2 linked regions of the Desulfofalx alkaliphila DSM 12257 genome follow. The protein of the gene in region 1 binds, or shares a complex with, the protein of each later gene. Links are inferred from orthologs where the notes say so. Each region holds a gene or a part of one and is shown in the gene's direction. Other genes may lie near its edges.

The links.
Region 2: the proteins of smc (region 1) and BR02_RS0106050 are in contact, whole or in part, in a crystal structure (PDB 3ZGX), measured with the Bacillus subtilis proteins. The link is inferred for Desulfofalx alkaliphila DSM 12257 from one-to-one orthologs.

What each region holds. Positions count from the first base shown.
Region 1 is NZ_JONT01000009.1:26,429-35,305, forward strand. What follows is about bases 43-4,169. They hold smc (chromosome segregation protein SMC), read left to right. Parts: upstream 43-399; coding sequence 400-3,969; downstream 3,970-4,169. Other genes in these bases: rnc (ribonuclease III), read left to right, coding at 43-341; ftsY (signal recognition particle-docking protein FtsY), read left to right, coding at 3,984-4,169. In the rest of the region: more of rnc, read left to right, coding at 1-42; more of ftsY, read left to right, coding at 4,170-4,910; BR02_RS0106310 (DMT family transporter), read left to right, coding at 4,911-5,834; BR02_RS0106325 (NADH-ubiquinone oxidoreductase-F iron-sulfur binding region domain-containing protein), read right to left, coding at 8,586-8,877. UniProt on the Bacillus subtilis protein: Required for chromosome condensation and partitioning.
Region 2 is NZ_JONT01000008.1:111,983-119,716, forward strand. What follows is about bases 1,798-4,781. They hold BR02_RS0106050 (segregation and condensation protein A), read left to right. Parts: upstream 1,798-2,902; coding sequence 2,903-3,661; downstream 3,662-4,781. Other genes in these bases: BR02_RS0106040 (site-2 protease family protein), read left to right, coding at 1,798-1,824; trpS (tryptophan--tRNA ligase), read left to right, coding at 1,852-2,835; scpB (SMC-Scp complex subunit ScpB), read left to right, coding at 3,642-4,193; BR02_RS0106060 (Gmad2 immunoglobulin-like domain-containing protein), read left to right, coding at 4,260-4,781. Outside these bases: BR02_RS0106035 (CBS domain-containing protein), read left to right, coding at 1-1,190; more of BR02_RS0106040, read left to right, coding at 1,183-1,797; more of BR02_RS0106060, read left to right, coding at 4,782-5,087; BR02_RS16050 (hypothetical protein), read right to left, coding at 5,255-5,644; BR02_RS0106070 (SH3 domain-containing protein), read left to right, coding at 6,466-7,734. UniProt on the Bacillus subtilis protein: Participates in chromosomal partition during cell division. May act via the formation of a condensin-like complex containing Smc and ScpB that pull DNA away from mid-cell into both cell halves.

The sequences.
Region 1 (8,877 bases):
TTGTACGCCAAATTATACTGAAAGAAATGGCGGTAATAATAAAAGATGTAACCGAAGGCAGGTTAGAGCGGGATTTTAAAACAGAACTACAAGAATATTTACAACAATATTCACCGGATCCGGTAAATTACGTTATAATTAAGGAAGAAGGCCCAGATCATGATAAGATCTTTACTGCTGCAGTGATATATCGTGGTAAAGAAATTGGCCAAGGCGTGGGACATTCTAAAAAAGAAGCAGAGCAGCGGGCAGCTAAAGAGGCACTGGGAAGTATAACTTTAAATAAACCTAAGCCCAGGGGTAGTCGTCGCAGGGATAGGAAAAATATAAGCCGTAAGTAAAGGGCGCCCGGTTACGGGCGCCTCTAAATTGTTAAGGACAGACAAAGGGGTTTAAAAGGTGCTTAAACGACTTGAAATACAGGGTTTTAAATCCTTTGCTGAAAAAGTACATATAGATTTCAAACCCGGCTTAACAGTTATTGTGGGGCCCAATGGCAGTGGAAAGAGTAATATTACCGATGCAATTAATTGGGCATTGGGGGAACATCGGGCCAGTGCTTTACGGGGTACAAGGATGGAAGAAGTTATTTTTGCCGGCAGTGATAGGCTAAAGGCAGTGGGTATGGGTGAAGTGTCTGTCACCTTGGACAACAAAAAGGGTATTTTTGCCTTGGACTATTCCGAAGTGACCATTACCCGGAGAATTTTTCGTTCCGGTGAAAGTCAGTTTTTTATTAATAAAGTACCCTGCCGTTTAAAGGATATTCATAGCCTGTTAATGGACACCGGCATCGGTAAAGGTGCCTATGCCATTATTGGCCAGGGCAAGGTGGAGGAAATCTTGCACAGTAAGGCAGAGGAAAGGCGGACAATAATTGAAGAGGCAGCGGGGATAGTAAAATACCGTCATCGTAAGGAGGAAGCCCTTGCCAAGCTGGCAAAAACCCAACAGGACTTGGTGCGGTTATCTGACATCATATCCGAATTGTCTGACCGTTTAGCACCTTTAAAAGAAGAGGCAGAGAAGGCAAAGCTGTGGCGCCGGTACGTGGGTGAGCGCCGCCGGCTGGAATTGGGTTTGCTGGCCGGAGAACTGGAAGCTGTGGAAATAAAACTTTCCCAAATTGAACAGCAGCTAAGGCAGGCTGGGGATAATAATGCCGTCGGCGGTCAAACCCAGCAAGATATTTTGCAATTGGAGCAGCAAATAAAAGCCAAGAAGGAGCAATATGAACAGTATCGCAATGAATATGCCGGCATTAGGTCCGAGATCCAACGAACAGAGAGTTTCCTTGACTTTCTAAAGGAAAGGATGACCGGCGGCAGGCAGGATTATCAGCGCTTGCTGCAGAAAAAGGCTATAGCTGAGGAGCGGCTGTACCGCCTGGCCCAAGAGGATAAAGAGGAACATCAGCGGCTGCAGCAACTAACTGTTTCGGTGCAGCCCAGCGAACGGCAATTAATGGACATTAGCAGCCAATTAAAGAGATTAACTGACGGAGTTAGGGAAAAGGAAGTGGCCATAGAAAAGGGCAAGGCCAAGCTAATTGAATTGATGAACGCCTCTGCCCAGGGAAAGGCGCAGCTGCAGCGGGCAGAAGAACGTAAAATTGCTGCCGAGAGAAGGCTTTCTCATTTGCGCCGGGTTATTGGCGAGGCCAGGGAGGAACAGTTACAAACCAAGGATGAACTAAATAATTTCCAAAGGGAAATTGCTGAACTAAATGACAAAATAAAATCAAATGAACAAAAGCTGTCTGCCCAAGAAAAAGAACGCCAGGTAATAAAAGAACTGCTCCACAGTGAGCAGGAAAAAATTCGCCACTGTAAAGAAGAGTTATCCCGTTGGCAGTCAAAGTTACATATGCTGGTGGAATCCCAAAGGTCATACCTGGGTTACCAAAGGGGGGTCAGGGAGCTCTTACTGGCCCTGAAGGCCGGAAAGGTGCAGTTACATGGAATTTGCGGTACCGTGGCTGAATTAATACAGGTGCCCCACCATTTAGAATTGGCGGTGGAAACGGTTTTGGGGGGAGCGCTACAGCAACTGGTTACCAATACCGATGTGGATGCACGCAAGGTGATTGAGTATTTAAAGGCAAATAAACTTGGAAGAGTTACCTTTTTGCCCTTAAATACCTTAAGGCCGCAAAAGAGGCATCCCCTGGAGAAGCAGGCATTGGCCATGCCCGGGGTGATGGGGGTGGCTGCTGATTTAATAGAATATCAACCCCAATATGGCATAGTGGCGGAATTTTTGTTGGGCAAGGTGCTGGTGGTAGAAAATATTGACTTTGCACTGAAGGTGGCTAAGGCAAGTGACCAGCGCTTACGGCTGGTGACCCTGGAAGGGGAATACTTGCACCCAGGGGGTTCACTTACCGGCGGCAGTCCGCCGGCGCAAAACCGGGGCCTATTAAAAAATCGCAGGGAAAAGCGGGAATGTGAACTGCGGGTGCAGCAATTACAAAGACAGTTAACTGAATATGCTGCTGAAGAGGACAAGTTAACAAATACTTTAAAACAGCTTGAAGAGAGCATTGACCTTTTGCGGGACCGGGTGATGACACAAAAAATTTCACTGGCCGGCAAAACACAGCAGTTAGTTCAGCTGCGGGAAAGGCTGAACCGTACCAAGGCCCAAAGCCAAGACAGCGACTATGAAATAAATAACCTGGAAATGGAAATAGCTAACCAAGATGAGGCCCAGCAAAGGGCTGCCCATTTGGTGGCGGTGTCAGAGGGAGAACTTACAAAAGTCCAGGCTGAAATACTTACTCACCAAGAGCAATTAAAAGATATAAAAGAAAAAATTCAGAGCTTAGAAAAACAATTTACCTCCACAAAGGTAACCTTGGCAGAAGTCAAGCAAGAGCAGGAAGGAATTAAAAAATTATTATCAAGACTAGATGCTGAAAAAGAGCAGTGCCGCAATGAAATCAATTCTTTAAACAAAGAAAGCGAACAAATAAAGCGCAAGAGCGAACAGTTGGAGCAGGACCTTGAGCAAAAAAACAAACAGTTAAGGCAACATAAAGAGCAGGAGGGGCATTTAAGCACTATTTTAAGCAAGACCGAAAATGAGATACAGCAGTTGACAGAGCAGTTGGAAGCCCTGCGGCGGCAGCTGCAAGTTGAGGAAGAACAATTGCGCAAACAGCAGCAAATGGTGCATAACTTACAGCTTCAGCAGGCACGTTTGGAGACTGAACGCCGGGGCCTGTTGGACAGATTGGAGCAGGATTATAACATCCATCAGCCGGAACAGTTAAAGCCCACTGACAATATGCGCCGGTGTAAGGCCCGAATTCTTGAATTGCGCAATTTGATAGAAGAAATGGGGCAAGTAAATCCGGTGGCAGAGGATGAGTACAAGCAATTGCAAGGGCGTCATAATTATTTACTTCACCAGCAGCAGGATATAGAACAGAGCAAACAGTCACTGCAGCAGCTGATTGAAGAAATGGATACTTTAATGGCGCAAAAGTTTACCGGTGCCTTTAAGAAAATTGAAAGGGAATTTGGACTGGTTTTCAAAGAACTTTTTGGGGGCGGTTACGCAAGCATCCGCATGGTGGGAGATGATCCCCTCACGGCAGGTATTGAAATAGTGGCCCAACCGCCGGGAAAAAAGATGCAAAATATCGGTTTATTATCGGGCGGTGAAAGGTCTTTAACTGCCATAGCCCTGTTATTTGCCATTTTAAAAATCAGCCCCAGCCCCTTTTGCATACTGGATGAAATTGAAGCAGCCTTGGACGAGGCAAATGTTGATCGCTTTGCTGATTATTTACTTAAACTAAGTGAAACCATCCAGTTTGTGGTGGTCAGTCACCGCAAGGGCACCATGGAGCGGGCAGAAATTCTGTATGGGGTGACTATGGATAACCGGGGAACCTCAAAAATATTTTCCATTGAAATGTCAAGGGCAGAATCTGCCGCTTCTCAGCTGGAAGAGGCAACATAAAAGGAGGGTCTAATATGGGTTTTTTTAATCGTTTAAAAGAGGGTTTATCTAAAACCCGTAAGAGTTTTGTGGAAAAGGTGGAACAAATTGTAGTTGGCCGCAAGAGTATTGATGAAGACCTCTATGAAGAATTAGAAGAGGCATTGATCCAGGCCGATGTGGGTGTCACCACTGCCATTGATCTGGTGGAACGGGTAAGGGAGGGTGTTAGGTTTCGAAAAATTAAAGATGCATCCAAATTAAAGGATATTTTTCAGGAGGAATTGGAGCGTGTCATTGGCAATCAAACAGCTCCGGTTAATATTAACCCAGACGGATTAACGGTAATTTTGGTGGTGGGGGTAAACGGTGTCGGTAAAACCACCACCATTGGAAAACTGGCCCACTATTATAAAAACCAAGGCAAAAAGGTGATGTTGGCCGCAGGTGATACCTTCCGGGCGGCAGCCATCGATCAAATAGAAATATGGAGCAACAGGGTAGGGGTGGAATTAATTAAACATAGCGAAGGCGCTGATCCCGGGGCAGTTGCCTATGATGCCGTTCAAGCCGCCAAGTCAAGGAAAAGTGACATTTTACTGATAGATACGGCGGGCAGACTGCACACCAAAAGCAATTTAATGGAGGAACTGAAAAAAATACACCGCATTGTAAACAGGGAGATTCCCGATGCACCCCACGAAACGCTCTTGGTGTTAGATGCCACCACCGGTCAAAATGCCATCAGCCAAGCTAAAATATTTGGCGAGGCCGTCAATGTTACCGGTATAGCCCTTACAAAGCTGGACGGTACCGCCAAGGGCGGGGTTGTGGTGGCCATTAAAAACAGTTTGCGGATACCGGTTAAATTCATCGGCGTCGGAGAAGGAATGGATGATTTACAACCCTTTGCCCCCCAACAATTTGTGGCTGCTCTGTATGGGTTGGAGGAAGAAGAATAATTGACAAGGGATAAAAATTTTTGGCATTACCCACGTCTTGTTGCAGTGACATGCATGTGGGCCGGTGCCTTTGTGGCGGCAAGATATACAGTGGAAGATCTTCCCCCCTTTACGGTGGCCTTTTTGCGATTTGCCATGGCCGCGGCCTTGCTGTGGGCTCTCCTATTGCTAACTGAGAGGCCCCGGGTTAAGGTGAAATCCAATCACTGGCCCTTGATGATCCTATTGGGTGCCACCGGGATTTTTACATATAATGCACTGTTTTTTATCAGTTTGCAATACACCACTGCAATCAACGGCTCCTTGATTGTTGCCTCTAATCCGGTGGTGACCACCTTGATGGCTGTTATTATACTGCGGGAAGCCGTTGCCGGCCGTCAGGTGGTGGGAATATTTGTCTCCTTTACAGGGGTAGCCATGGTGGTAAGCGGGGGGAATCCGGACCTCCTGTTGAATATGACCTTTAACCGGGGAGATTTAATTATGTTGGGCGCTCCCCTTGCCTGGGCCTTATACTCTGTTTTTGGGAAAAAGGTTATGGACTACTATTCTCCACTTATGGCCACTACCTATGCCTGTGTAATTGGGGCCGTAATTCTGTTTCCCTTTGCCCTCTGGGAAGGACACAGCTGGTGGACCATATCCCCTGCCGCATGGGGTGCCATAGCTTATATGGCAGTTTTTGCTTCGGTAATCGGCTTTTTCTGGTGGTACCGCGGGGTTAAGGCTTTGGGGGCCGGCCGCGCTTCAATTTTTATTAATCTTGTTCCCCTGTGGACCATGGTGCAGGCGGGCATAATTCTGCAGGAAAGTATTGCTCTGCCCCAATTAATGGGGGCGGGATTAATAATATCGGGTGTATACCTGACCACCGGAAGGCTCAGTGTAAAAAGGGAACAAGTGGCGTTAAAGAATGATATTTAAGAATATAAATTGACAGCGGTGTATTTTTTACACCGCTGTCATTATTATGCCCGTTCAATTCTCACTGCGCATACCTTTAGGGACGGTATTTTAGAGACAGGGTCACGCTTAGGGTTGGTCAATTGGTTGATGGGCACCGCAGGGAAGTGGAAGGAAGAAAACACCGTTCCCGCTGGCGTGGTATCGGTTATTTTCACCGTGACTGTTACGGACCCGCGGCGGGAAATTACCCTGGCTCTGTCGCCGTCTTTTAATTTCAACTGTTCCGCATCAGCGGGGTTTATTTCTAAAAGTTCTTGGGGGCAATGCTCTTTTAGCATACTTACCCTACCGCTCATTGTGCCGGTGTGGTAGTGATATAAGCGTCTGCCGGTGTTTAGCAGCAGCGGGTACTCACTGTCTATGGTTTCTGTAGGCGGCAAATATTCCACCGGGTGGAATTTTCCCAATCCCCGGATGAATTTGCCTTGGTGCAGGGTAGGTGTGCCCGGGTGTTCCTTATTGGGGCAGGGCCATTGCAATCCACCGCTCTCCAAGCGGGAATAAGATACTCCCCTGTAGGAGGGGATAAGGGCGGTGGCTTCCTCCATAATTTCTTCCGGTGTTTGATAATCCATTGTATAGCCCATTGCCTTTGCCAGCAGGCAAATTATTTCCCAGTCTGCCTTGCTGCTGCCCACCGGCTCTATTGCCTTTCGCACCCGCTGCACCCGGCGTTCGGTGTTGGTAAAGGTACCGTCTTTTTCAGCAAAACTTGCAGCGGGTAGAATAACATCGGCCATTTTTGCCGTTTCGGTAAGAAAAATATCCTGCACCACCAAAAAATCCAGCTGACTTAAGGCAGCTTCCACCTGCTTGGCATCGGCATCGGAAAGCACAGGGTTTTCTCCCATGATGTACATTGCCTTAATTTTACCCGACCCGGCACCCTCCATCATTTCGCCAATTGTTAATCCCGGTGTACCTGGCAAACCATGGACCTTCCAGGCGGTGGCAAATTCGTTTCTAATCTCCTTTGAGGTGATGGGCCGGTAACCGGGCAGCAGGTCGGGCAGTGCGCCCATGTCGCAGGCACCTTGTACGTTGTTCTGCCCCCGCAGTGGGTTTACTCCGCTGAATTTTTTACCCACCTGGCCGCACAGCAGTGCCAAATTGGCCACTGCCAAAACATTGTTGGTGCCATAGCTGTGCTGGGTGATGCCCATGGTGTAAAGTATCGTTGCGTTTTTAGCAGTGGCATAGTCCCGGGCCACCAGTTTGACTGTTTCGGCCGGGATGCCGGTCAGTTTTTCCACCCGCCGGGGGGTGTATTCCTTAACGGCTTGTTTAAAGGACTCAAAGTTTTCAGTGCCTTGGGCCACAAATTCTTTATTCCAAAGCTCTTCTTCAATAATAAGGTGGGCCAGGCCGTTTAGCAGTGCCACGTCACTGCCTGGCTTCAATGGCAAATGATAATGGGCCAATTGAGCAAGTTCAGTTTTCCGCGGATCCACCACTGCCAGTTTTGCGCCCTGGCGCAGGGCCTTTTTCACCTGAAGGCCAATGATGGGGTGGGTTTCGGTGGTGTTTGTGCCCAGGGCCAATATGAAGTTTGCACCGGCTATGTCACTGATGCTGTTGGTCATTGCCCCGCTGCCAAATGCTGCCGCCAGACCGGCGACGGTGGGGGCGTGTCAGAGGCGGGCACAGTGGTCAATGTTATTTGTGCCGAGTACCGCCCTGGTAAATTTTTGCAGCAGATAGTTCTCTTCATTGGTGCAGCGGGCGGAACTTAGCACAGCCAAAGAGTCTGCACCATATGCCTTTTTAATGGAGCTTAATCTCTTTGCCACCAATGAAATGGCCTCATCCCAACCGGCTTCCACAAAGCGCCCATTTTTTTTAATGAGTGGGCTTTTTAAACGATCCGGGTGATTAATAAAACGATAGCCAAAACGACCCTTTACGCATAGGGCCAGCCCGTTAACTTCACCGTCACAGGAAGTGACCCCAACAACCCGGTTATCTTTGACGTTCAATTCCAAACCGCATCCAACACCACAGTAGGGGCAGATTGTTTTAGTCTTTCTCACTTCCCAGCTGCGGACCCTGCTGCGAAAGTCCTTTTCCTGCAGTGCTCCCACAGGGCATACTGCCACACAATTTCCGCAAAATACACATTCTGACCGGCCAAGGGATTTATCCATGGCTGTTGCAATTTTGGTGTCGGTACCCCGGTAGGCAAAATCTATCACCGTGTTGCCTTGTATCTCTGTGCACACGGCCACACACTTGCCGCAAAGAATACATTTGTTCATATCCCTAACAATAAAGGGGTTGTCATCTTCAATGGGATATTTCTCTTTATTGCCTGAAAAACAGCTGCCTTTAACCTTGTACATGAAAGCGTAATCCTGCAGGCGGCATTGGCCGCTTTTACCGCAGGTGAGGCAGTCTTGGGGGTGACTAGCCAGCAATAACTCTATAATTGTTTTGCGGGCTTCAATTACTGCAGTTGAATCCGTCCAAACCGCCATGCCCTCCCACACCTTGGTGGCGCAGGATACCTTTAAATCCTTAACATTTTCAACTTCCACCACACAGATGCGGCAACAGGCTGAATTGGTTAATTCCTTTTGATGGCATAGGGTAGGGATAAAAATGTTTAGCTGTTTTGCTGCATCCAAAATGGTGCTGCCAACAGGTACGGTGACAGGGCGTCCATTGATTGTTAACGATACGGTTGACAAGATAATTCCTCCTTCAGCAGCACTATTTCTTGACTATGGCATTAAACTTGCACCTCTGCCTGCAGTTGTCACACTTAATACATTTGGCGGTATCAATGGCATGGGGCTTTTTCTTTTCACCGCCGATGGCCGCTACGGGACAAGAGCGGGCACATAGGCCGCAGCCGATACACTTGTCCCTTTCAATACTGTAAACCAATAAATTAGAACAAACACCGGCGGGGCACCGCTTATCAAATATGTGGGCTCGGTATTCATCAATAAAGTATTTTAGGGTGCTCAATACCGGGTTAGGGGCACTTTGACCCAATCCG
Region 2 (7,734 bases), on another replicon or contig:
TAGTGAGGGACGTATTTCTTAACGTGGAAAACTTTGATGTGGACCTAATCGTGGAAGGGGACGCCATAACACTGGCTAAGGCTTTGGGCAAGGAGTTGGGCGGCAAAGTGCGCACCTATGAAAAATTTGGCACCGCAGAGGTTTCACTGTTAGACGGTTCATGGGTGGATATGGCCACTGCCAGGGTGGAGTTTTATGAATATCCTGCGGCCTTGCCCACTGTGGAAACATCTTCACTGCGCCATGACCTATACCGGCGGGATTTTACCATCAATGCCATGGCCATATCTTTGAACCCCGGCTCCTTTGGTGAACTGGTGGATTACTTTGGGGGCCGTGACGACCTTTATGCCGGCATTGTAAGGGTGCTGCATAACTTAAGCTTTGTGGAAGACCCCACCCGCATCTTGAGGGCGGTGAGATTTGAGCAGCGGTATCAAATGCACATGGATCCCCAGACCTTGCACCTGTTAAAAGAGGCAATGCGGCAAGAGGTGCTCTCCAGAGTCTCCGATGACCGGATATGGCATGAGTTAAAGATAATCTTAAATGAGCCTGAACCTGCTGACATATTACACCGGCTTGCAGACCTGGGTGTGTGGGATCAAATCTTTCCTGACATTACCTATTGGGAGGTTCAGCCCATCCTTGAAGAAATGCCCCAGGCATTAATGGTGCTGCGCAATTGGGGCTGGGCTGAACCGGCAGAAAAGTGGTTACCATATTTTATAACTATAGTACATTGGAGCAGTCTGGACACTGCAGCCAAAACATGTAAGCGGTTTATGTTGGGCCGCAGGCAAACAGAGAAGGTACTTACCACCATTGAACACTGGCGGGGTGCATTGGCTAAGCTGTCCTCACCGGAGGATATGAGGATTTCCCAACTGGCACAAATACTGCAACTGCTGCCCCGGGAGGCCTACCCAATGTTTTTGGCGCTGATGGAAGATAAGGTAGCCATTAAACGCTTCCGTAAAGTAATGGAGATGGTGAGAGATAATAAGCCCACAGTAAATGGGAGAGATTTAAAGGAAATGGGCTTTAAACCCGGACCCTTCTACCGCAAAGCACTGGATGCACTGTGGCAGGCAAGACTGGACTCTGTAGTTAAAACCCGGGAAGAAGAGCTGGCTTTCGTAAAAGTATATATGCAAAAGCTGCAAAAGGAGGAAAAAGCCAGTGTTTAGTTTTCCATCTCCGTATGATATTGCCATATTATTGCCGGCAATTGTTATCGGTTTGACTTTCCATGAATATGCCCACGCCTGGGCGGCAGATAAACTGGGAGATCCCACCGCAAGGTATATGGGGCGCCTTACCCTTAATCCGGTGCCGCATATTGATCCCATAGGTTTAATCATGCTGTTTTTATTCAAATTTGGTTGGGCCAAACCGGTGCCGGTAAACCCGGTCAGGCTGAGGGGAAATATGCGGCGCAGCATGATGTTAGTTTCTGTGGCCGGGCCCGCCACCAATATTATTATTGCAACGGTGGCATCATTATTTTTTGGTTTGATACTCTTATTTGAATCGATACATTTAGTTCATATTATGAATAACATAATTTTAATTAACGTTATTTTAGCAATATTTAATTTACTGCCTGTACCGCCCCTTGACGGGGGAAAAATATTGGCAGGTTTACTGCCCGGTGAACAAACTTGGCTAATATATTTGGAGCAGTATGGAGTAATTGTAATACTGCTGCTTATGTTTACAGGTGTGCTGGCAAAGGTGCTTTGGCTAGTGATAGGGCCCTTACTGACAGTAATGGAAACACTAAAGGCAATAAGCATAGGTATTTTTGGTATTATTTTTTAGGTCTAACAAAAGAAAGGAGCATTACCAGTGACAAAGGGTACCATTTTAAGCGGCATGCGTCCTACCGGAAGGCTGCACATTGGACACTTAAGCGTATTAGAAAACTGGGTACGCTTACAGGAAGAATATAACTGTTATTATGCAATTGCCGATTGGCATGCGCTGACCACTGCCTATGATGAAACAGAGCATATAAAAGAAAACATTAAGGAAATGCTAGTGGACTGGTTGGCTGCGGGCTTAGATCCTGAAAAATGCACCATCTTTGCGCAGTCACAGGTGCCCCAGCACGCTGAGCTGCATTTAATGTTTTCCATGAGTACGCCCCTTTCTTGGTTAGAGCGGGTACCCACCTATAAAGATCAAGTACAACAGTTGGGCAAAATGGGTAAAGACATAAACACTTACGGTTTTCTTGGCTACCCATTACTACAGGCTGCCGATATTCTGGTTTACCGTGCAGATGCAGTTCCGGTGGGAGAGGATCAGCTGCCTCACCTGGAATTGACTAGGGAGGTGGCTCGCCGCTTTAATCACCTGTACAAACCGGTTTTTCCCGAGCCAAAGGCGCTACTGTCCAAGGTAAAGCTTTTGCCTGGGGTAGATGGCAGAAAAATGAGTAAGAGCTATTTAAACATTATCACACTGGCAGCGGATCAGGAAGAACTAAAGAAACAAGTTAACGCCATGGTTACTGACCCGGGCCGCATAAGAAAAACAGATCCCGGCAACCCGGATGTATGTGTAGTGGACAAGTACCAAGGCATCTATGCAAGTGCGGAGCATGAAGATATTCGAGAGCAGTGCCGTAAAGGTGCCATTGGCTGTGTACAGTGCAAAAAGAAACTGTACCAATTGTTAGAAGAACAACAAAGCCCCCTGCGCCAACGCCGTATGGAGGTGTTGAAGCGCCCTGGCTACCTGGATGAAATTCTTCACGAGGGAGCCATTAAGGCCAGAAAGGCAGCCCAAGAAACAATGGAAGAGGTACGGGCAGCAGTGGGGATTTAATTTTAAATAAAAACCCATGGGGCATTTAAACTTTGGTTAGGAAGATTTCCAAACAGGGGTGAGAGGTTTGGCATATACTGTGCGGCTGGATGCCTTTGAGGGGCCGTTGGACTTACTGCTGCACTTGATAGAAAAAGATCAGCTGGATATACAAGACATACCCATCGCCTCTATTACCGCCCAGTACTTCGAGTATTTAGAAACCATGAAACAAATGGACCTGGAAGTAACCAGTGAATTTTTAGTAATGGCTTCAACCTTGCTGGCCATTAAAACACACACCCTGCTGCCGAAACCGGAGCTAATATCGGAAAATGCCGAAGAAGAACCAGACCCCCGGCAGCAGTTGGTGCAGCGCTTGTTAGAGTACAAACAGTATAAAGAGGCAGCCATGTGCCTAAAGGAACGCCAGCAGGTGCAGGGGCGGGTATTTACCAGGCCCAATAGTTTAGAAATGTATCAACACCTAATTCGCCCGCCGGAGCCCTTGGCCGGAATTGATTTCAATGAACTTCTTAAAGCACTGCAGGCTGTACTTGAACGGGCAGTGAAGGTAATACCGCCCAAGGTACGGGCAGAGGAAATAAAAATCCAAGATAAAATAGGGCACATTTTAAGAAGGTTGGTATTGTACCCCAAGGGAATGCCTTTTAGGGCCGCTTTTTCTAAAAATGCCAGCCGAGCGGAAATTATAGTTACTTTTTTGGCTTTACTGGAACTCTTGCGCATGGGCCAGGTGGAATTGGAACAAAAGGATAGAAATGCTGAGATAATGATTTTACCGGCAAAGGGAGAATTCACCGAATATGACGGTGTTATTTCGTGATTACTCAAAAAGTGTTATAGAGGCCTTGCTGTTTGTAACCCCTGAACCCCTGTCCCTGGCAAAAATTTGCCAATTGGCAGAGTTGGAAGAGGCGGTGGCCATAGAGTTGATTAAAGAACTGCAAGGTGAATACCGGCGAGCCAACCGTGGTTTACAGGTGGTGGAACTGGCAGGGGGCTGGCAGTTGGCCACCAAGCCGGAGTTTGCCCCGTATATAGAAAGATTATATAAGCGGCGATCTAACACCACCCTTACCCGGGCAGCCTTGGAAACACTGGCCATTATAGCCTATCGACAGCCGGTAACCAGGGTAGAGCTGGAATTAATTCGCGGCGTAAACTCAGACAGCAGCCTAAACACCTTGCTAGAACGTGGATTAATAGAAGAAAAAGGAAGAAGGGAAGCTCCGGGCCGACCGGTACTTTATGGCACCACCGATACTTTTTTAAAGCATTTTGGCTTTAAGGATCTTTCAGAACTTCCTGACCTAGAAAACTTTTTAGAAGAAATAAAAGAGAAAGAATTTGATTAAGATTAATATATTTGAATAAAAGTACCCCTCCGGCGAAAAATAATAAAAAAGCAAGGAGGGGTACTTTTGCGAATAAAAGCGATTATGTTGGCCCTTGTGGCTGTATTACTCTTGTTGCATGGCTGTGCCAAACAAGAGCCACAACAAAAGCCGGAGACAATAGTGGTGCCGGAAGTATCCAGTATTTCCTTTGATATTATTGAATTGGATCAAGCCCCCCATGTGGTGCGGCGTATGGTAAAAGACATGAAAGATCAAGAATTTGCAACTTGGGCAGTTGTGGATGGCACGGCATACATTGTTCTTGTACCGGGGGCCACCGGTGATAACATGAAGGTGGAAATTGATGAAATAGAGCAGCGGGTGCCGGAGGAAAATTATAGTTGGTTAAATGTCAGCATCAAATATATGGCCAACGAAGAAGATGAAGCTGAGCCGGTGGTGGCCAAGTTTGATCTGAAAAAGACCCCCAAGGCGGTGGGGTTTCAAACCGATAGGGTAGACGCAATATTGGCCCCCACCCCCCGGAACCCCAAGCAGGCAGCTGCATCCCAGCAGCAAGAACAGAAAAGTTTAGAAGAGGGAAAAGAAGATAAGATAAGGCCCACATCCATTAGAATAACCCGGCCCACCGGCGGTGAAGTGGTGAGCAGCCCGGTACAAATAACAGGAAGGGTGGATGGTATTAACGGTGAATTGCGGGCAAGGCTTAAAAACTCATCGGGCCTAGTCTTGGCCGAAAAGCCTGTAAAGGTGACTGACTCTGAATTTGAAGTTTCGCTGTCATTTTCAGTTTCACAGAAGGAGCAGGGATTGGTGGAAGTTTTTCAAATTCATCCCCAAGAAGATACCGTACTAAGTAAAACTGCGGTGTCGGTAACAATACAGCCGTAAATAAAAAGCAGTTTGGTATGCCGGCAGGATAAGGCTGCAGAATTAAAGACTATGTTGGAAAGTATTAAAAGAGCGACCACAGGGACGGTTCTCCATGTAAGCAAAAATGCGACAAGAGAGAATCGTCCCCTCTGTCGCATTTGGTTATTATTTTATTAAGCTTACCGTCACCTTAAACAGGTCACCGTCCAAATCAATATCCATGCTGCCGCCGTGTAGATCGACGATGGATTTGGCGATGGCCAGACCCAGGCCTGAGCCCTCAGCGGAGATTTGCCTTCAGCCGGCAATTCCGATCCCAGCTTGCCCTGCACCAGTTCATTGGTATTCAGCACAATCTGATTAAAGCGGCCGGCATTTTTGATAATAAGCACCAAAATCGGTATGCCGATTACAATCAAGAGCGGTCCATAAATTAGTATGATTTGCGGTTCCAGCAGTACCACCACCGCCCCGACCCCAAAGGCAAACACCACCGCCAATAGAAACAGTACCTGGAAACCGATACTGCGAATCACGGATTTTGCAAATATGCATCGCCAGAGTATTTTCGGCATTATACCCCGGTTCATTCCATACCCGCTGGTAAATTTCGTTAATGGAAAAAACCCGCCCGGCATTGGTCATCAGCAGTTCCAATATTTTATACTCTGTGGGGGTTAATTTTACCGGTTCACCGTGGGCGGTAACCTGTTTGGCTTCTTGGTCCAATATGAGCCCGTTCAAGTCAATCACTTGCCGGGCACCATGGTAGGTACCCAGGCTGACGTATCTTCGCAACTGGGATTTAACCCGGGCAGTCAGCTCCAAGTGGTTAAAGGGTTTAGTAACATAATCATCGGCCCCCACTTGCAAACCGAGGATTTTATCGGTGTCCTCACTTTTGGCGCTGAGGATAATAATGGGGATATTTTTTTTGCTCCCGGATTTTAAAGGTGGTGGCAATGCCGTTCAGCCGAGGCATCATGATATCTAAAATAATAAGGTGAATATCATGTTCGTTTAATTTTTCAATGGCTTCAATACCGTCCTTGGCCTTGAAAACTGTTAAGCCCTCGTTTTTTAGGTATATTTCAATGGCATCCTGTATTTCCCGATCGTCAGCCACAACCAAAACACAATAATTATCCCTCTTCATGATTAACCATCTTCCACCCTCTTTTATAGTTGTCTTCTGTAGTCCTTGGACTATCCTCATTATAAGGGGTAATCCTTAATATTTGGCCGATATAATCCTTAAGAATTCCTTAATTTTAATTACAAACCTAAGCATTAGTAAAATTTCAAGGGAAGTTTTTACTACACTGGTTTATTTGTGCTAAGATGATAATAACCGACAAAACAACTAACTTATTAGAAAGGAAGGTCAGTTAGCAAAGTGAAAAGGTTTAAAGCACTACTACTATTTTTATCTTTAACTTTAGTTTTGGCCGGGTGTGGAGCTTCCTCCGGCCCCGCCAGTGAAATGGTGGATTTTGACGGATTTATTGTAATGGACTATGAAGAAAAGAGCGAGCAAGCCAACTGTAGCATTAACTATGCCGGAAATGCAGAAAAAATAGGTCAAAAGGTGATGCAAGGTTATGTTTGTTTTGTCGGGTCGGAAGGCAGCACTATGTACATCAGCGAAGATAAAAAACTGTACTTGCGCAAGCCCAACAGTGAAGCAATGGAAGTCAGCAAAAACATTGAAAACTTCAGTGTGCAACATGTCCATGACGGTCAGATACTTTTTTCTACCTACACCGACAGCCTTGCAGACTACTACCTAGTTGATGCAAGCACCGGTGAAAAGGAAAAATTTGTTTCCCAAGTGTCCCTTTTAGAAAATACCGCCGATTTAGCCACCATGGCCTTTATTGATAAGGACGGCAACCTCTATATTAAACAGCAAGATGCCGAAAAGGAAAAGATAGCCTCCGGTGTGTATGGTATGGATTTATCTGCCGATGGACAGTACCTATGGTACTCCACTGAAAATGGCTTTTATCTTTACTCTGCAAAGGCAAAGGATAAAGAAAAACTGACATCGGATTATTGCTACTACCAGTCCTTTGGACCGGATAACACTTTAGCCTACCTAATCAGCGACGATGCCGGCCATGGGGGCGGTTATTTATATAGCAAGGCAGTGGGTAAAGAGGCTAAAAGACTGGGAGCTGACGTGACCGATTATGCGGTGACTGCCAAGGGTATTATTTATCAAAACTTGGATGGGGAATTGTATATCACTAACGGCGAGGCCAAGGAAAAGATTGCTGCCGGTGTAGTTGAATTTCTGGCATCTGCCGGCGGTCAGCTGGTCTATTACATAGATGAGGATGCCATCCTCTATCGGGCCGATACAGGCAAGGAAAAGAAAAAGGAAAAAATATTAGCGGACCTAACAAAGTGGCATTTTAACGGTGAACGGTTTGCCTGTATTACCGATGGCAATGAGCTGTACGTCATGGACGGCAGCAGCGAAAAGGTGCTGGTGGAAGACAATGTCAAAGATTTTGTCATGCTGACAATCTCAAATAATATAGCTTATCTAACCGATGATAATGAAATTAAGCTGTTCAAAAAGAGCGGAGAACAGCCCACGGTGGTAATTGACAATGCCAACAAACACAACTGCATTTACTACGGCAACGATATTTTGTTT